Regions from separate parts of the Salinicoccus sp. Marseille-QA3875 genome, predicted to be linked through region 1. Evidence: riboswitches for the same ligand, from Rfam matches in the RefSeq annotation. Region 1 holds a riboswitch; each other region holds the start of a gene.
What was found. Region 1 has a riboswitch for S-adenosylmethionine ahead of ACY8DT_RS12255 (hypothetical protein). Riboswitches for the same ligand answer to the same signal wherever they lie in the genome.
Positions count from the first base shown of each region.

Region 2: it holds a riboswitch for S-adenosylmethionine, as region 1 does, so the genes downstream of both, ACY8DT_RS09350 (methionine ABC transporter ATP-binding protein) here and ACY8DT_RS12255 (hypothetical protein) in region 1, are expected to answer to the same signal.
Region 3: it holds a riboswitch for S-adenosylmethionine, as region 1 does, so the genes downstream of both, ACY8DT_RS03540 (LLM class flavin-dependent oxidoreductase) here and ACY8DT_RS12255 (hypothetical protein) in region 1, are expected to answer to the same signal.

Region 1 covers NZ_CM143103.1:2,414,724-2,421,262, reverse strand. The annotation lists gene ACY8DT_RS12270 (IS1182 family transposase) at 1-737, shown strand, start outside; gene ACY8DT_RS12265 (group II intron maturase-specific domain-containing protein) at 1,083-1,454, opposite strand; gene ACY8DT_RS12260 (reverse transcriptase domain-containing protein) at 1,461-1,907, opposite strand; gene ACY8DT_RS12255 (hypothetical protein) at 2,191-2,457, opposite strand; SAM riboswitch class I at 2,658-2,763, opposite strand; gene ACY8DT_RS12250 (YfiT family bacillithiol transferase) at 2,876-3,385, opposite strand; gene ACY8DT_RS12245 (hydroxymethylglutaryl-CoA lyase) at 3,525-4,406, opposite strand; gene ACY8DT_RS12240 (TRAP transporter large permease) at 4,416-5,693, opposite strand; gene ACY8DT_RS12235 (TRAP transporter small permease) at 5,697-6,191, opposite strand; gene ACY8DT_RS12230 (DctP family TRAP transporter solute-binding subunit) at 6,204-6,539, opposite strand, start outside.
Region 2 covers NZ_CM143103.1:1,799,725-1,806,263, reverse strand. The annotation lists gene ACY8DT_RS09370 (sulfurtransferase) at 1-691, opposite strand, end outside; gene ACY8DT_RS09365 (DUF4870 domain-containing protein) at 836-1,171, opposite strand; gene ACY8DT_RS09360 (MetQ/NlpA family ABC transporter substrate-binding protein) at 1,319-2,206, opposite strand; gene ACY8DT_RS09355 (methionine ABC transporter permease) at 2,252-2,944, opposite strand; gene ACY8DT_RS09350 (methionine ABC transporter ATP-binding protein) at 2,944-3,963, opposite strand; SAM riboswitch class I at 4,042-4,142, opposite strand; gene ACY8DT_RS09345 (thioredoxin family protein) at 4,188-4,499, opposite strand; gene ACY8DT_RS09340 (toprim domain-containing protein) at 4,447-4,854, opposite strand; gene gcvH (glycine cleavage system protein GcvH) at 4,920-5,300, opposite strand; gene ACY8DT_RS09330 (arsenate reductase family protein) at 5,375-5,728, opposite strand; gene ACY8DT_RS09325 (thioredoxin family protein) at 5,880-6,197, shown strand; gene aroD (type I 3-dehydroquinate dehydratase) at 6,248-6,539, opposite strand, start outside.
Region 3 covers NZ_CM143103.1:681,546-688,084, forward strand. The annotation lists gene ACY8DT_RS03530 (AbrB/MazE/SpoVT family DNA-binding domain-containing protein) at 1-228, opposite strand, end outside; gene ACY8DT_RS03535 (GNAT family N-acetyltransferase) at 390-956, shown strand; gene ACY8DT_RS03540 (LLM class flavin-dependent oxidoreductase) at 977-2,359, opposite strand; SAM riboswitch class I at 2,465-2,573, opposite strand; gene tsaD (tRNA (adenosine(37)-N6)-threonylcarbamoyltransferase complex transferase subunit TsaD) at 2,710-3,732, opposite strand; gene rimI (ribosomal protein S18-alanine N-acetyltransferase) at 3,725-4,150, opposite strand; gene tsaB (tRNA (adenosine(37)-N6)-threonylcarbamoyltransferase complex dimerization subunit type 1 TsaB) at 4,162-4,809, opposite strand; gene tsaE (tRNA (adenosine(37)-N6)-threonylcarbamoyltransferase complex ATPase subunit type 1 TsaE) at 4,790-5,245, opposite strand; rRNA gene rrf (5S ribosomal RNA) at 5,323-5,437, opposite strand; rRNA gene ACY8DT_RS03570 (23S ribosomal RNA) at 5,619-6,539, opposite strand, start outside.

The sequences.
Region 1 (6,539 bases):
GGGCGATGAAGAAAAATGGGAAAATAGATGTCGCCTATAATATGCAGTCTTCCGTCGATAATAAACATAAACTCATTATTACTCTAGACGTAGTGAATGATGTGAACGACCAGAGCCAATTGACGCCTATGGTTTCGGAAACAAATGAAATATTATCCAAAAACAAAAAGAGAGTCATATTAGCGGATACGGGATACTATAATGCGAAAGAGATAAAAGATTGTTTGGTTGAGGGAAATACATTATATTTAAAACCTCAAAAAAAGAAAAGTGTGTCAGGGGATTCTGATTATTCAAAAGATAAATTTCAATATCAAAAAGAAACAGATACTTACCTTTGTCCTCAGGGACAAACACTTCCTTTCGAGGAGAACACTTCTAAGAATGGTTTGAAGTATAAAAAATATATTGGGGGCGATGTTTGCTTATCTTGTCCTGTATATGGCGTGTGTACAAAAGCGAAAAGAGGCAGAAACATCCAACGGTGGGAACATGAAGAAATTCTCGAAATGCTGAAAGCAGATACCGAGAACCATCATGAAATCTATAAGAAACGATTACAGATTGTAGAACATCCTTTTGGCACAATCAAGCGATCGTTCGGCTACACATATTTTTTAGGAAAAGGGCTGGATTCTGTCAACGTAGAGGCAGCTCTAATTGGCGTTGCCTATAACTTCAAAAGAATAACGAAAATCAAAAAGGTTTCCGAAATTGTTGGGTTATTAAGAACTTGACCCCACCGAAAACCTTTGATATTTTCATTTTCAGAAGATTTTTAAGAAAATGAGGATAACCTACCTTTGAGTTCTGAGATTTGATTGTTTGTTAGACAGTCTGACGTACGGTTCCGTATACGGCGGTTCAATTTTATACTACACATGTACTTTGTTATAATGTGATACATAAGAGACGAGTCCGAAACGGGCGAGTCTCTTATTTGTAATGGTCGTCGTCAGTATCCACGAATACGCAATGCGAACGGTCCCCTTACTGGTGTGACTGTACTTATAGGCGGTGTATTGGTCCACGCCCAGTGTGATGAGATGCTTCCGTCGGTTTCTGGCAGTTTTCCACTTCTGTCAAATGCACATTCTGAGGCGCATTCGCGTATGTGAGTCAATGCCCTTAAGTACCTTTTTCATCTTACCGACTTTGAAGTCGTTCACCCAACCCCGGATGACCTGGTTGATGCGCTCGACCTGATACTTCGTGTCGACGCTCCAGTTTTTCCGGGTCAGCTGTTTCAGTTTGAACTTAAAACTTTCCACGGATTTCTTGTGTGGTTTCGCCTTATATTCCTTGGCCTGGTAATCATTATAGAAGCCAAATCCGAGGAATTTCATCTCCGGGTCATCGGGACGGGTCACTTTCGATTTCGTCGCATTGACAATCAATCCGAGCTTATTCTCGATGAATGCGGTCACCGACCGCATGACCCGTCTCGCTGCCATGTCGCTTTAGACCATGATGATACAGTCATCAGCGTATCTCACGAAGCGCAGTCCACGTTTTTCCAGTTCGATATCCAGCTCTTTAAGCATGATATTGCTGAGCAGTGGGGACAGGTTGCCGCCTTGGGGTGTACCGATGATGGCTGCTTTGTATTCATCATCAGTCTGTATGCCGCTGACCAGGAATTTACGGACCAGGGAGATGACATCCCCATCGTCAATGGTTCTGGACATGAGATTCATCAGACGGTCATGGTTGACTGTATCAAAGAAACGTTCTAAATCAATATCCACAATCCAGTCATAGCCTTCATCCAGATATTCTAGTGTTTGAAGGATTGTCATCTCTGCATATCGATTGGGCCTGAAACCATAGCTATATTCACTGAAGTGTCGATCGAACACAGGTGACAGTACTTGGGCGATTGCTTGTTGGATCAGTCTGTCCTTCACCGTTGGGATGCCTAGGAGACGCACTCCGCCGTTCGGTTTCGGTATTTCGACCCGGCGTACAGGTCGGGTTGGTATTTCCTCTGCCGAATTCGGGAAATGATTGCGTCCTTCTTCCCAGTCATGTAGCTGCTCATCTCGTGCACGGTCATACCATTCACACCGGCGACGCCCTGATTTCTCTTCACTTGTTTATAAGCCTGGTTCAAGTTGTCCCGACTCAGGATTCTATCCAGTAATTTATCTGTATTGATGCGTGTTACTTCCTTTCTTTCTCGAGAGTCCGCTATCCACTTTTCCGCTCTGTGCCAGTGGTCTGCGCCGGTCTCCAATCGAGCGTTCCGTAACGATAAAATTGTTCAGTCCTTCGCTCTTTCCGGCTTTCGCCGGACATCTTCACTACTACGACTTCGGCTGACTTCTCACGTTCCAGTCTTATATCACTACAAAATTTTGGTACAGAGACGTGAGACCTCCATCTATCCGCCATATTTACACCGTATGGTTCAGGGTAGTTATCGGACCTCAGCTTCTTATGCAGCTTCATCCACATACGTTGCCTCTTATATGGTTTCTGTGCGTCGGACCGGAGGTTTGCCTCGAGCTGCCTTCAGATTCCACCTCACGTTGGACACCCTGGCTTTTGGCTATGTGTTTACCACTACCGGGTCACACTCGGGACTTCCACCCGTTAGAATACGCCCATGCTGGGCAAACATAAAAAAGCCATCTGCACTGCACAGATGACTAAACTGATTATCGTTCAAGCATCTGCTTGTTGGAATTAGCACAGTACTCGAAATGAGTCCGCTGCTGAGACATCCCCGGGCCAAATCCCTCAGTCTACTCTGAATAATTGGATATTTAGTTGAAATCAATAATATAGTAAATCAGTATAATTTGCAAGGAAGGATTACATTTTGTGATATGAAACGATCTTTTATAGATTTCACATCATTCTTTATATCACCTTACTTCGATAATGCGATTTTAATATGTTCTAAATGATGTTCTTCATGCCATGCGAGCTTCGCAACCTTTGTTGCAACTGTTACTTTACCGTTCGCTTCATGAATGAAATAACGCTCAAGCTGATTTTCAGTCAGGCTTTTACCCAGCGCAACGATCCTTTCATTGATACCTTCCAGTATTTTAATTGAACTTTCCACGGAAAGCTCAGTGTCCGGCTGCACAGCCCACTCATTCTGGAGGAATCCCGGCACTGTCGGAGCATCGTCAGTCAAAGCGAGTTTCAGCCGCTGATACATATTCAATTGGGAATCCGCAATGTGATGCACAAGCTGTCGGACATTCCAGGCACCTTCACGGTAAGTTTTGTTCAACTCATCTTCACTTAAGTTGTCGACCGTTTCACGTAACCTTTTCGTATATGTAGCTGTCTGTCCATTCCACTTCTGAATATCTTCAAGTGTTACATTTTCAGGTACGTCCAGTTCTCCAATAGGAAATTTAACATCCATCTTAATACTCCCTTTCCGTAATAGAATCTGCTCAATTCCAATATACTATAAGTCCATACAAAGCTGAAATATATATGGCAGACGTTTAAATGAACACATAATAAGAAATGAGATCAGAGAACTCCGATCTCATTTCTTTTTATTTTATAAATTGGTGATGACCACTGTAATTACCATTCGGTATTATCTCCAATTGATACAATGCAGCTTCTTTCAACCTATTAAAATCAACATTCGTTTTATAATTCATATCATTTAACATATAAACCATGTCTTCAGTAGACAGATTTCCAGAAGCTCCTGGAGCAAATGGACAACCACCAAGGCCGCCAAGAGTAGATTGAATTTTTTCAACCCCCTCTTCTATAGCAGCGTAAGTATTCACAACTCCCATATTTCTAGTATCATGTATGTGAATTTGTAAATCTAATGATGGGTATGCTTTCTTTACCATATTTATTATATTTCTGATTTCTTTCGGGTTAGCAACACCAATGGTATCGCATAAATTTAAATCTTTAACACCTAATTCAACATAAGGCTGAATGAAATCCACAATTTTATCTGTATTTTTCTTTCCTTCAAAAGGACAACCAAATGTAGTGGATAAATCCAGTGTGACTTCCATTTTTGGAAAATCACTTTTAATCTTTCTGAATTCCTCAAGGGATTGTTCGTGAGTTTTATTTATATTAGCTTTGTTATGTGATTCACTCAGAGATACTACATAAGCAACCTCTTTTAATCCTACTGAATAAGCAATTTCTACACCTTTATAATTTGGAACGAGTGCAGAGAAGTTCACTTCAGGGAAATTCTCGAGACATAGGTTTGACAGTTCTCTAGCATCTTTCATTTGTGGAACAGCTTTAGGACTTACAAACGAAGTATGCTGTATGTTCTTAACTCCGGCTTTAACCAACTTTTTTATAATATTAAACTTTTCATCTAATTCTATATAATCATCTAAATTTTGAAATCCATCTCTTGGACCGACTTCAACTATATTAATATGTTTCATTTTATCATCCTATCCTAGTAAATTAGGTATTAACATAACCAATATTGGAATGTATGTTATTAAGAGCAACACTACAAGTCCTAAAGCTATGTATATCACTAAATGTTTATTCAGTACATCGGTTGTTTTTACACCATCATGCAACCTCGTTGCAACGAAAAGGTTTACGCCTAGCGGAGGTGTAATTAATCCAATGCTCAAGTTAACAATCATCACGATACCGAAATGAACAGGATCAACTCCTAGTTCGGTCACTATTGGTAATAATATAGGTGCAACAATTAAAATCGCTGCGTTCGTTTCCAAGAACATCCCGATAATTAATAACATTATATTAATCAGTAATAATAAGATTATAGGGTTATCAGTAGTACTTAAAATCAAATCTGATATCATTAATGGGATTTCCGCCTTTGTCATTACGAATCCGAAGGCACCCGCAGCTCCAACTATAAATAGTATCATCGATGAATTTATCACTGCGGTCCTCATTAAATCAAGGAATTTATTGACTGTCATTTCTTTATAAATAAATATACTTATAATCAGTCCGTAGAATATAGCGACAACTGCAGATTCAGTAGGGGTAAAGAATCCACTATATATACCTCCAATAATAATTATAGGCATAAGTAAAGCCCAGATTGCTGCTTTGAATGTGCTCAATACATTTCCAAAAGAAAATGAAAAATTATTTTTTATGTTCTTTTTTCCATAAAAATACGCATATGAGGACATAATTAAAGTCAGCATAATACCAGGTATAATCCCACCTGCAAATAGATCACCAATTGATGCTCCAGAAGTAACACCATAAGTAATCATCGGAATACTCGGTGGAATTATAGTCCCTAAAATTCCTGCTGTTGCAAGTGTAGTAACACTGAACTTTAAATCGTATCCTTCCTTGAGCATGGTTGGTAATACAAGTGCCCCGATTGCTATAACAGTCGCTGTAGACGAACCAGATATAGCACCAAAGAATGCTGAGGCAATGAATGCAACTATCGCTAGTCCACCGTGCATTCCACCAACTATAGAATTTGCAAAATCAACCAGTCTTTTTGACACTCCACCCTTTTCAAAAACACCACCCGCAATCATGAAGAAGGGCAAGGCCATCAAAGTGAAAGAGTCGATCGAAACAAACATTCTTTGTATAAGAGCAACAGGGTCAGTATCAGTAAAGAATAATAAACTGAATCCTGAAGATACGAGTAAGCTGAGGGCAATTGGTACTCCAATTAAAATTAGAATTATCAGTGCTGCGAATAGAAATAAAGGCATATTTTAAACCCCACTTTCTATATCGGAACTGTTAATCTCTTTAGTTCGATGTTTGATAAATATTTTTATTGAATGATAAGCTGATAATAAGAAACCTAAAGGAATTACAGTATAGATAATCCAAAAATCTATTCTTAAAACTGGTGTCACATGACCAATATTAAACATGTAATATACAAATTGAACAGATAGTAAAAATAATGTTAAGAAAGAGATGATTAGAAAAATCCTAAAAAACCCTCTCATAAAAGTTTTGATTTTTTCTGGTGCAAAAGAGTCTAATAAATCCAATGCCAATTGAGCATTTTTCCTGGTAACAATACTTATACCTATAAAAACGCCCCAAACCATTAAGTACCTTGCTAATTCTTCGCTCCAAATCAGTGGGCTTGAAAAAATGTATCGATATATAACTGCCAACAAAGTAATAACACTCATCATAGTAAAACAAAATATAGTCACATAGTCCTCAAATTTGATAATAATTTTATCTAACATGCAATCCCCCCTTTATTCAAAATCATTTAAGATTCTTTCCAACTTTTCCTGATCTAGATTATCTTCATATTGCGTAGAAATATCTTCCCAGACTTCTTCCCTGAATACCTCAGTATCTGGATGAGTTATTTCATACCCCTGTTCTTCTAAATCTGCCAATGCTTCATCTTCAATTTCTTTATTTAAATCTCGTTGGAATTGAGTAGCATTTTTGGCCTCTTCTTCTAATATAGTCTGTAGATCATCTGGCATATCATTAAATAAATCATCGTTCATCATTAAAATAGCTGATACATAAAACTCTTGACTGGTTGATATATAGGGAGCGACTTCATGAATATTACTGGT
Region 2 (6,539 bases), 610 kb from region 1:
CGTAGATTTCCCCGGTTTTAGGGTCAGCCAGATCACCGAAGAATACATTGACCGCACCTTTAATATGGCCCGGACGTGCATAAGTGTCTGCAGTGCCGTTATAACTTTCAGGCTGCAGACTGTCCAATATGATTACACCGTCATCGTCTATTGCATTCAATACATCTTCTTTGTCCGCATAAAGTTCAGATCTGCGTTGTATGTTCAACCCGCCTTTTTTTGGTGTACTCACTTCATCAGTCACCGGGCGGTTTTCCTTTTTCCATTTATTATAGCCGCCTTCAAGTATCGCAAAATTGTCGAACCCTTCAAATTTCAGCTGCCATGCGAAGCGCGATGCCCAGTCGGAAGCTTCGAAGTCGACGCCCACCATTGCTCCACGGTCATAAATCACTACAAAGGAATCATCATCAATTCCAAGTTCTTTTATTTTTTCTACGAACTCATCATGAGGGATGACGGCAAAATTATATGATGCATCCGCATCAGAGAAGTCATTTTTCAAATCTGCGAATACTGCGCCGGGAATATGTTCTTTATCATACTCTTCCTTACCGCTCCATACATCATAATAGCCGCCTGCTTCAGGAATCTGTAAAAATGTCGTAGCATCTATGATTCTTAAATTTTCATCTTCCAAATGCTCGTTTAACCATTCTGTTGAAACAAATCCAGTGTTTTTATCTGACAATTGAAGCACCTCTTTAAATCATATTTAATTACTATGATTTAAATATATCATACAAACTCATTCAATGAAAAAGATATGATTTTTATATACTGAAAAATTTAAACCGGATACTTTTTTAGCATCCGGCTTTCAATCGTCTTTTATTCACTTGATGATATCCATTGTGAACGGCGGTCTGTATGATTCACCATTCAATGTTTTAATGATACCGATGACGATGAATACAATCATTGCTACCTGAATGATCGGTCCCAGAACGAAGCCGATCAATACTACTGTTGATACCCATGCGATAAACGCGTAAATCGTATATGATATTCCAAAGTTTGCCACATGCCTCAACGCCTCTGCAGTTTCGGGGTCATCATCTTTTTTTAATGCCCAAATAAGCAAGGGGCCGACAATCATAGTAAAAATCGCTAAAATATATGATACAAGGACGAGTGACGAATCGTAACCTGTTTGAGTGTTCTGTGTCATTTATTACCCTCCCCCTTTCTTTTTATAGCCTTATTGTAAGTTTACCATTAATATACTTTGTGTACAATTGATTATTCCGGGGAAAGTTCGTGCTGAAAATAAAAACCACGACAAATTTTATAAGATTTATCGTGGTCTTTATTACTATTATTCTGCCGGGATGACTGCACCTTCGTAGTTATCTTCGATGAACTGTTTGATTTCATCGCCTTGAAGCACTTCCATCAGCTTATTGATATCTTCTCTCTCTTCATCGCCTGAACGCACCGCAACGAGGTTTGCATAAGGAGATTCCCCGTCTTCAATCGCGATAGAATCATCAACCGGGTTCAATCCGCCGTCAAGGGCAAAGTTGGAGTTGATGATGACGACCGGAGCTTCATTATTATTGTACATTTCAACCAATAATTCCGGTGCTGTCTGATTATTGAATTCAAAGTCGTGCGGGTTCTCGGTAATATCATCGAACGTCGCATTTTCAATATCGATGCCCTCTTCGATTTCAACCAGGCCTGCATCGACGAAGAATGACAGGAAACGGCCTTCTTCAGCAGGGTTGTTCGATACAAGGATTGTAGAACCGTCCGGGACATCTTCCAATGATTCATGATCCTGTGAATAAACAGCCATCGGCTCGATATGTACGTTGCCTGCCGATACCAGATCATAGCCGTGTGATTCAACTTCACCATCCAGGTATGGTGTGTGCTGGAAGAAGTTTGCATCCACTTCTTCATCAGCAAGGAGACGGTTTGGTGTTGTATAGTCGTTGACGATGTTAACGTCGAGCTCAATGCCGTCTTCTTCAAGAATTGTTGCAGCCTCTTCTAAAATTTCAGCATGGGGTGCAGGGGATGCAGCAATTGACAATGTGCCGCCCTCTTCTTCTGACGCTTCTTCAGATGAACCCTGCTCAGTTTCAGCAGACTCTTCACCTGTATCAGCGCTCTCTTCTGCACCTTCTTCGCCACTGCCGCATGCAACCAGAACAACTGCAAAAACTGATAAAGCTAAAAACAGTAAAAATTTCTTCATATACATCCAATCCTCTCTAGGTATTCTATTTATAATATATGATTATTATCTCTTATCCACAGCTTTTGCGAGGAAGTCTCCTGCGAACTGGATGATAAAAACAATAATCAGTATTACTATTGTTGCAACTAAAGTGACGTCACTCTGATTCCGCGTAAACCCGACCATGTAGGCAAGGTTCCCGAGGCCGCCTGCGCCGATGACGCCGGCGATTGCAGTCGAGCCGACCAGCATGATGGCCGTCACTGTGATGCCTGAAACAAGTGCAGGCAGTGATTCCGGTATCAATACTTTCCATATGATCGTCCATGTGTTTGCACCCATCGATTCGGCCGCTTCTATTACACCTTTATCTATTTCTTTAAGTGCAATTTCAACAAGACGTGCATAGAACGGTGATGCACCGATAATGAGCGCCGGCAGTGCACCCTGGACACCCATGATGGTTCCCATAATCGCTTTTGTAAACGGGATGAGCAGAATGATCAGAATGATGAACGGTATCGCCCTGAAGAGATTGACGAGAAAAGCCGTAACGCCGTAAACCGGCTGGCTCCCCGCATTGTCGCTCTTATCGGACAGAAAGAGTATGATTCCTAAAACAAGCCCGATCATCAATGTAAAGAAAGTTGCGATGCCCGTCATATAGATTGTATCGACTGTCGCTTCCCAAACGACATCCCATTTGACGTTTTCAAAACTGAACATATCTCTGAAGGCCTGGAAAAATTCATTCATTACTTCTCCACCTCCACTGTAATATCCTCATTGGCAAGCTCATCGATCACTTTTTGAAGCGTCGTACCGTCAATGTCCATCGCAACATAAAGGTGGCCGTATGATTCGTTGTTCGTCTGTTTGATGTTACCAGACAGAATGTTCATATCCAGATCGAACTGCTTGATCACTCTGGAGACGACCGGTGTTTTGGATTTAGTGCCGACAAAGCCGATTTTAAGTATTTTGGAATCCGGGAACAGCTCTCTCACTTCGTCGAGGGCAAGCGCTGTTTCTTCATCGTTGATATCATCTTTGACGAATCTTTTAGTTACACTGTGTGACGGGTTCTGGAACAGCTGCAGCACTCTGCCCGTCTCGACGACCTTGCCGTTCTGCATGACAGCGGCTCTGTCGCATATTTTCCTGATGACATGCATTTCATGTGTGATAAGCACTATTGTCAGGTTCATTTCCTTCCTGATTCTCTGCAGAAGCTCGAGCACTTCATCCGTTGTTTCCGGATCGAGTGCGCTTGTCGCCTCATCACAGAGCAGAACCGTCGGTTCATTTGAAAGTGCCCTTGCGATGCCGACACGCTGTTTCTGACCCCCGGACAATTCACTCGGGTAATTTTTCTCACGTCCTGTGAGACCAACCAGTTGAATCAGTTCCCCGGTCCGTTTTTTCCGTTCCTTTTTTGCGACTCCCGCAATCTCTAATGGAAAGCTGATGTTCTCCTCGACCGTCCGTGACCAGAGCAGATTGAAATGCTGGAAGATCATCGAAACTTTTTGCCGCTTCTGCCTGAGGTCCTTTTTAGACAATTTGTTGATGGTATCGTCTCCGATGATGATTTCGCCGGATGACGGGGCTTCCAGACCGTTCAAGAGACGGATCAATGTCGATTTTCCGGCACCTGAATATCCGATGACGCCAAAGATTTCCCCGCTTTCTATATGCAGGCTGACATCATCCACTGCAGTGATGTCAGCTGATTTCGTACTGTAGTTTTTATTTACATTTAAAATATCTATCATTAATCATCTTCCAAACTATTATAAATTTAAAAACCTACTCACTTGCTATGAAATGAGTAGGCTTCTTTTATCTTCAGCCTCTCATCTTTGAATCGATTGATTCAGTGATTTGGCACCTTGTCTTTGAGACGGTTGCCGTGGCATCAACGGGCACTTCCCTACACCACTCTTGATAAGAGTTATTATTCGATTGTGAATCATAATACCATCAGTCCGGACTTCCGTCAATACTGACGGCTGAGTATATCCATCAGATTTGTGACGGATTCAAAACGGTAGACACTTTCTTTCAGTTCACCGTTTTCAAATATCAACAGCGCCGGTGCGGAGGTTATTTTATAATCATTGATAAAATCCACATGGTAATTCAGATCAATTGCTGTATATTCAAAATCTATAATTTCCTGAGTCAAATTCAACATGCGTTCCGCAATCTGGCAGTTTGCACAGATCGGCGCATAACCGTACAGAATAAATTTTTCTTCAGAATGAATAAGATTGTATATATCCTGTGTCTCTAACTGCTCTTTCATCATAAAACTTACCTTTCATAATCAAGCTCGTGTCGACATAAAAACCATGACGCATCAGGAGGTTTGCGAGGTAGTCTCTTGGGCATCTGCCGACTTCTCCAAATTTAGGGTCAATATAAATGTGGGTACTTTCACTGAGATGTTTTTTGAACCATTTACGGATTTTGCGGCCTTCTTTATCGGCATCCGATAATATATAAATATCAGAGCCGTCAAGCTGTTCCAAAATTTCATCAAGTTTTGAAACTCCCATTGTACCAAAAGTGCATATGATCTGCACAGGTTCTACAAGCACTTCCTCGATACGGCGTTTGTCAGTTTTACCCTCAACAATGAGTACTTTATCAGAAAGATACATTTTCATCACCCTTGGAGTTTTATTTTATTTTAAAAAAACTCTAGACAATGTCTAGAGTTTTTAAATTATGCTTCGATAACTGCTTTGTATCCGTCAGCATCTAACAGGTCATCTAATTGTGATGTGTCTTCAAGTTCAACTTTAACCATCCAAGCTTCTTCATATGGTGATTCGTTTACTAACTCAGGGCTGTCTTCAAGCTCTTCGTTCACTTCAACGATCTTTCCGTTTAATGGAGCATACAGTTCAGAAACAGTCTTAACTGATTCTACGCTGCCGAAAGATTCACCCTTAGTCATTTCATCGTCTTCTTCAGGAAGCTCGACAAAAACGATGTCTCCAAGCTCACCTTGAGCGAAATCAGTAATTCCGATTGTTACTGTATTTCCATCAACTTTTACCCATTCATGATCTTCAGAATACTTTAAGTCGTTTGGTAATGCCATAATAGAAAACCTCCTCAAATTAATCTATACAACTACATAATGACATATTTCACATAGTTTCTCAAGCTTATTACTTATAAAAGCGCTTCCTTGTACTCCGCTTCTTTAAACCCAAGCAGGACACGCTCTCCTGCATCGACCATTGGACGTTTTATCAACATTCCATCAGAAGACAGGATCTCGATCTTTTCAGCATCTGACATCTCGGGCAGCTTATTTTTCAAATCGAGTTCTTTATATTTCTTCCCTCTTGAATTGAAAAATTTGTTGATATCCTGATTTGATTTCTCAATGATCTGTTTCAGCGTTTCTTTTGACGGCGGTTCTTTCACCATATCGTGCGCTTCGAAGTCCACACCATTCTCTTCTAAAAACCTCTTCCCTTTTCTGCACGTCGTACACTTGGAATATTCGTAAAAAGTAATCATCCGGTACCTCCATAGATAGTCAGTTTATAGTCTATACCCGATACTCTGACAGGTATTCATACTAAGTTTTCCCCTTATTTCCATTCTACAATATTTAAGTTTTAAGTGGTAATATTAAGATGATTCATAAAAACTGACTGGAGGGATAATGATGGATGCAATCAGAACATATAATGATTATAAAGAGATAATTAAAAGCAACGATAAGATCATCATAAAATTTTATGCTGACTGGTGTCCGGACTGCAGTGTATTGGACCATTTCATCAAGCCGATCATGAAAGAATACAGATATATTGACTGGTACGAACTGAACCGTGATGAAGTACCTGCCGCAGCAGATGAAAATGACGTTACGGGCATCCCCGGGCTCCTTATCTTTAATAAAAGCAGGAAGACTGCCCACCTCCATCCAGTGCACGCAAAAACGCCGGGAGATGTCAGGCAGTTTTTAAAAGAAAATCTGTAGAACATAAAAATGCCCGACGATTCTTTGAAGTGGAATCCTCAGGCATTTTTTTAAATTTCATATGCTTTAAGTGCATCTTTGATTCTGGATGCATGAACCTGTCCGGGTGCACTGTTGTTAGTGATATAGCCGTATGTCAGACATGATCCGAAATCACCGCCTGCAAGACGCGTCACTTTACCCAGCTCTCCCATGGAGATGCCGATGACTTTATTACCGATGGCCTCCTTGCCGATCTTGACTATCTTCAGCATGTTGACCACATCATCGGCATCATTCGGCAAAAAGGCAAGCTTCAGAATCTCACCGCCTGCCGAATGCATGTTGTATAACATCTTCTGC
Region 3 (6,539 bases), 1.0 Mb from region 1:
ACCGGCAGGTTCGAATTCCTGAATATTTGCTTGAAAAGAAGCCCCTTTATAGGCTTTGAACATTTCTTCAATCATGATTTCATTTTTAGGTTTTGTCAGAATAATTGCATTATCTTTCACTTTAATTTCCAAAGTATCGTTATCTTTAATATCAAGAGATTCTGTTACAACTTTGGGTAACCTGATACCTTTACCATTACCCCATTTATTAACGTTTACTTTTACCATGATATCACCTCTTTATTAATATCATCATAACATTATGGATATACTTCTATATCTTTTAGTATTAGATGTATATTAAACTTATTTATATTATTATAAGTACTATGAAGGATATCATATACTTTCTATTAATTATGATTACACTGAAGAAATGAGGGATTCAAATGGACAGTTATAAAGTGTTGCTTGCAAAGCATAACCGGCTGGAGACAGAACGGTTGATCTTAAGGCCGGTCACATTAAAAGACACTGAAGATATGTATGAATACGCTTCTGATGAAGAGACCACCTATTACGTTTTCAACCGGCACAAGTCACTGGCTGACACCGAAATGGCCATAGTGAACCACTTTATAGAACAGCCGCTTGGCAAATATGGCATTGAGCTGAAGGAAAATGGAAAGATGATCGGGACCATCGAACTGAGAAGAAAAAGTAAAGATTCAAGAGGGATCATCGGTTATACATTAAATCAAAATTATCAAGGCAAAGGTTATATGACTGAAACCGGGGAAGCCATTTTAAAAGTGGGTTTTGATGTCCTCGGGCTGGACTGCATTGCTGCCATGTTCGATGAACGGAATACCGCTTCGGGAAAAGTGCTTGAACGATTGGGCATGAACAAAGAAGGTGTGCTGCGGCATGTACATAAATGGAAAAAGGGCGAATATTTTAATGATGTCTATTATTCCATCCTGAAGGATGAGTATGATATAAAAAGCCCTGAATAATTTTCAGGACTTTTCTTTAATCAAACATTCACTTTTCCTGCTATTCCAACTCTTTTTGCATGATGACTCTCAGGAATTCTCACTTTACCTTTACCAAAAAGATTCTCCCTTAAAGTGGATGCTTCGTATTCTGTTCTGTAGCTGCCGCGTTCCTGCAGAACGGGAATCACATATTCTATGAAATCTTCGAAAGTGACAGGACTCGCTGCCTGGATGATATTAAAGCCGTCGGCGTCACCGATGTTCGCCATCGCTTCCAGTTCATCGGCAATCTGTTCAGGTGTGCCGACCACTTTAGTCGCCCCGATGCCGAGTCCGTGATGGAGCACTGCTTCCCTTACCGTCCATTTTCGTGTCGTACTTGCCGAGTATTTTTTAAGAAAACCATGTGAGGCTTCCGTCTCTGCATCTTCCACATATTGATCCGGCTCATATTTGGAGAAATCGATGCCCGTATGTCCTGAAAGCATTGCTGCTGTCCCTTCATAGCTGACATAAGATAATAGTTCTTCATACTTTTCCTGTGCTTCTTCTTCGGTGCGTCCGACAATCGGCACGATGCCCGGAAAGATTTTTATATCTTCAGCATTTCTGCCGTTTTCCACTGCACGTTTCCTGATATCCGAGGTGAAGGCCTTCAATTCTTCAAGATTACTTGCAAGTGTCGTGAAGAGCGCTTCAGCGTGTTTTGCTGCGAAGGCTTTTCCTTTTTCAGAAGCACCGGCCTGGAACAGTACAGGTGTGCGCTGAGGCGACGGTTCGACCAGATGTTCACCCGGAACACTGAAGAACTCGCCTTTATGATCGATCGGGTGAACTTTATCCGGGTTTACATAGACACCCGTTTCTTTATTTGCAACGACTGCATCCTCTTCCCAGCTGTGCTCCCAAAGTTTATAGACGACATCCATATATTCATCCGCGCGGTCATATCTTGTATCATGTTTGATCTGGCCTTCCATCCCGAGATTGACTGCTTCACTGTTCAAATACGATGTGACGATGTTCCAGGCCACACGACCTTTCGTCAAGTGGTCCAAAGTTGAAAATTCACGAGCCAGCTTATAAGGTTCTGTGTAAGTCGCAGAATAAGTTGGTGCAAAGCCAATATGCTTAGTAACAGCGGCCATGGCTGAAATTGGCAGCAACGGGTTATGCAGTGGCACCTGCACTGCATTTTTTATCGCAGCATCAGAACTGTTTCCATAAACATCATAAATACCAAGTACATCAGCTAAAAATATTGCATCAAATTTACCCTTTTCCAAAAGCTTGGCAAGATCAGTCCAATAATCCAAATCACCATGACGGGCCCCCTGATCTTCCGGATGACGCCACAATCCCGGCGAATGCGGTGCTACAGAATTTAAAGTGAAACCATTCAGACGTATTTGTTTTTTCATAAGTAATCTCTCCCTTTAGCATTGATCAACTTAATTCTTACTAATATAGTAGGAATAGAAAAAGCCTCTTCCTGAGGAAGAGGCAGTTAAGATAAATGCTGCTCCTCCTCATCTTTCAAGCACATCGCTTGTTGGAATGGGCACCTTCCACTGTTAAATAGTGAGGTTGCCGCAGGATCTAAGGACCAATTTCCTCCCCTGCTCTAGATAAGGACTTTATTCTGTTTTAAGTTAAATATCATACTATCAGGGTATGAATGCTATGTCAAACATAATTTTTAGAAAAGTTGATTATTTCTGAAGAATTAGATTGAAAAGCCCAGCCTACAGTATAGACTGGGAATAATATATTATTTAGTATACTCTTCAATATCGATGAAATTCCGTCCGTTTAAGTCAAGGCCAGTAAAATGCTCTTTTAAATATAGCTGGTATGCAGCTGCACCGATCATGGCGGCATTATCAGTACAAAACTTCAGTTCAGGGATATGCAGGTTGATATTCTGCATTCTTGTCAGCTGTTCAAATCTTGCTCTCAATCCACTGTTTGCAGCGACTCCCCCTGCGATGATCAGATTTTTGACTTTATATTCTTCAACAGCCTGCATCGTTTTATTTGTCAATACATCCACGACACTGTGCTGGAATGAAGCCGCTACATCTTCTGAGTTCACTTCCAGATTTTTCTGCTTATGGTTGTGGAGTGAATTGATTACAGCAGATTTCAATCCGCTGAAGCTGAAATCATAGCTGCCCGGTTCCAGGTATGCTCTTGGAAAATTGAATGTATCCCGCCCCTCTTTACTTAATCGGTCGATATGAGGTCCGCCCGGGTAAGGCAGACCGATGACACGGGCCACCTTGTCGTATGCTTCCCCTACGGCATCGTCACGTGTTTCACCGATCACTTCGAAGCTCAGATGATTCTTCATATATATCAGCTCAGTATGACCGCCTGAGACAATCAGTGCCATTAAAGGAAATCTTAATTCTTCTTCCAGCTGATTCGCATAAATATGTCCTGCAATATGGTGGACAGGAATCAAAGGCAGATCATGTGCAAAACTGAATGCTTTCGCAGCATTGATGCCGACCAAAAGTGCACCGATCAAACCTGGACCTTCTGTTACTGCTACAGCATCAAGGTCTTGGGGAATCAGTTCCGCCTGGTTCAGCGCCTCTTCTATAACTGTTGTGATGGATTCCACATGGTGTCTCGAAGCAACTTCAGGCACCACACCGCCAAAGCGTTTATGACTGTCAATCTGGCTCACTACGATATTTGACAGCAGTTCATGTCCGTTTCTCACGACACTGCATGCTGTTTCGTCACAGCTTGTTTCTATACTTAATATTGTAATGTCTTTATTCATCCAGTTTCACCCACATCACGTGTGCATCCTCTCCCGGTCCGTAGTAATCTTTTCGTATCCCCCCGTAGGAGAATCCTTCTTTTTCATACAGGTTTTTAGCTGCATCATTAGCCGTATTGACTTCAAGAGACAAGGTTTTGGTAGACTCTGCAGAATAATCTTTAACATATTTAAGCAAAGTATGCCCGAGACCAAGTCCTCTCTGGTCATCTCTTATTGCAATTGTTGTAATCTGACTCTGGTCAAGAATCAGCCAAAGACCGCAGTAGCCAATGATTTCAGAGTCTTTTTCAATGACAAAATAGTGCGCAAATCTGTTTACGCCAAGCTCTCTTAAAAAAGCTTCTTTTGTCCATGAAGTCTTTGTAAAAGAAGCTGTTTCAATCAGATGTACGGCGTCAATATCCTCGATTTTCATTTCTCTTATAGTTACTGATTTTTGTCCATCCAATTTCTTTCAGCCTCCGATACTCTTAAGTATTCAGGTACAATACCATGAACATCTTCCTGCACAAGCGCTTCATCATAACGCTCGACATTTGAAATTCTCGGTGTCAGATGAGAGAATCCTTCAATATTTTTAAATTGTTCAGTAGAATTTCCGTAAAAGATTACATCATCATTTTCCATTTTTTCTTTTAATTCATCAAAAGCCATGTGTGCCGGAGCCTGTATTGTTTCGAATTTATCTCCATGAAATTTATAGGCAGCCGCAAACACATTGCCCCGTCGTGCATCAAACAAAGAAGCGACTACCCCCTGGGGATTCGACGAAGCTGCCAGCACAAACAATGAAGATACTGAGTATAATTCCACCTTTAAACTGTAGGCCAGTGTTTTAGCGACAGTCACACCGATTCTGACACCGGTATATGATCCGGGTCCCCTGGCAACTATGATACGATCTATATCGCTTTTATTCATTCCGGCGTAATCAAACAGATGACTGATATACACCATCAGAGTTTCTGAATGAGGTCTTGCCACATTGGCATTAATCTCTGCTATATTAATACCATCATCATTAATTGCCAATGATATTACTTTGTTCGATGTATCAATCAAAAGTGATTTCATCTAATGCCTCCATAATTTCATCATTTAAATTCCTGTTTTCTATTTCAAACATACGCCCGTCGCCGTCATGGGTAATTGTAATATTAATAACATTTTTCGGCAAATACTCTTCAATGAAATCCGGCCATTCCACAATGACGATACCATTGCCGAAGTACTCGTCAAAACCAAGGTCTTCATCACTGAACTCAAGACGGTAACAGTCCATATGATGCACATTGAGTGTATCGACCTGATAGCTTTTAATGATGTTGAAAGTAGGAGACGTCATCCTGCGTCCTACACCTAACAGCTCACCAAGAGCCTGAGTAAATGTCGTCTTACCGGCGCCCAGATCTCCCCGCAACAGTAAAACATCATTCCTTTTAATATTATCGGCAAATACTTCAGCTATCTGCTTTGTTCCTTCTATATTATCTGCTTTTATCTTTATCATGTAATCACCTGTTTGAAATAAAAATACTTTAATCTCATTATACAAAAAAAGAGACCACAAAGGGTCTCTAGAAAATTGCCTGGCAGCGTCCTACTCTGACGGGACGAATGTCCAACTACCATCGGCGCTGGAGAGCTTAACGACTGTGTTCGGCATGGGAACAGGTGTGGCCTCTCCGCCATCACTACCAGACAATGTTGACTGTCGAATACATGAAATGTAATCACAGTTTTGGGATGTTCGACTCCGTCGAACGAATGTCTATCTGTGCCGTTCTAAGCATTAGAAATGCAAGAACGTCATCGATATACACTCAAAACCGGATAGAAGCAGACAAACACAAGTGTAAAAACCCTTTACACGGTACAAATCTTTGAATAAGTCGTCGATCGATTAGTATTCGTCCGCTGAGTATGTTGCCATACGTACACGCCGAACCTATCTACCTCATCATCTCTGAGGGATCTATTGGGGAAATCTCATCTTGAGGGGGGCTTCATGCTTAGATGCTTTCAGCACTTATCCCGTCCATACATAGCTACCCAGCAATGCCGTTGGCACGACAACTGGTACACCAGGGGTATGTCCATCCCGGTCCTCTCGTACTAAGGACAGCGCCTCTCAAATTTCCTACGCCCACGACGGATAGGGACCGAACTGTCTCACGACGTTCTGAACCCAGCTCGCGTGCCGCTTTAATGGGCGAACAGCCCAACCCTTGGGACCGACTACAGCCCCAGGATGCGACGAGCCGACATCGAGGTGCCAAACCTCCCCGTCGATGTGAACTCTTGGGGGAGATAAGCCTGTTATCCCCGGGGTAGCTTTTATCCGTTGAGCGATGGCCCTTCCATGCGGAACCACCGGATCACTAAGTCCGTCTTTCGACCCTGCTCGACTTGTTGGTCTCGCAGTCAAGCTCCCTTATGCCTTTACACTCTGTGAATGATTTCCAACCATTCTGAGGGAACCTTTGAGCGCCTCCGTTACTCTTTAGGAGGCGACCGCCCCAGTCAAACTGTCCACCTGACACTGTCTCCCGCCCGGATCACGGGCGTGGGTTAGAATATCAACATCACCAGGGTGGTATCCCACCGGCGCCTCCATGTATACTGGCGTACACACTTCACAGGCTCCCACCTATTCTGTACGGGGGATGTCAAGATTCAATATCAGGATACAGTAAAGCTCCACGGGGTCTTTCCGTCCTGTCGCGGGTAACCTGCATCTTCACAGGTAATATGATTTCACCGAGCCTCTCGTTGAGACAGTGCCCAAATCGTTGCGCCTTTCG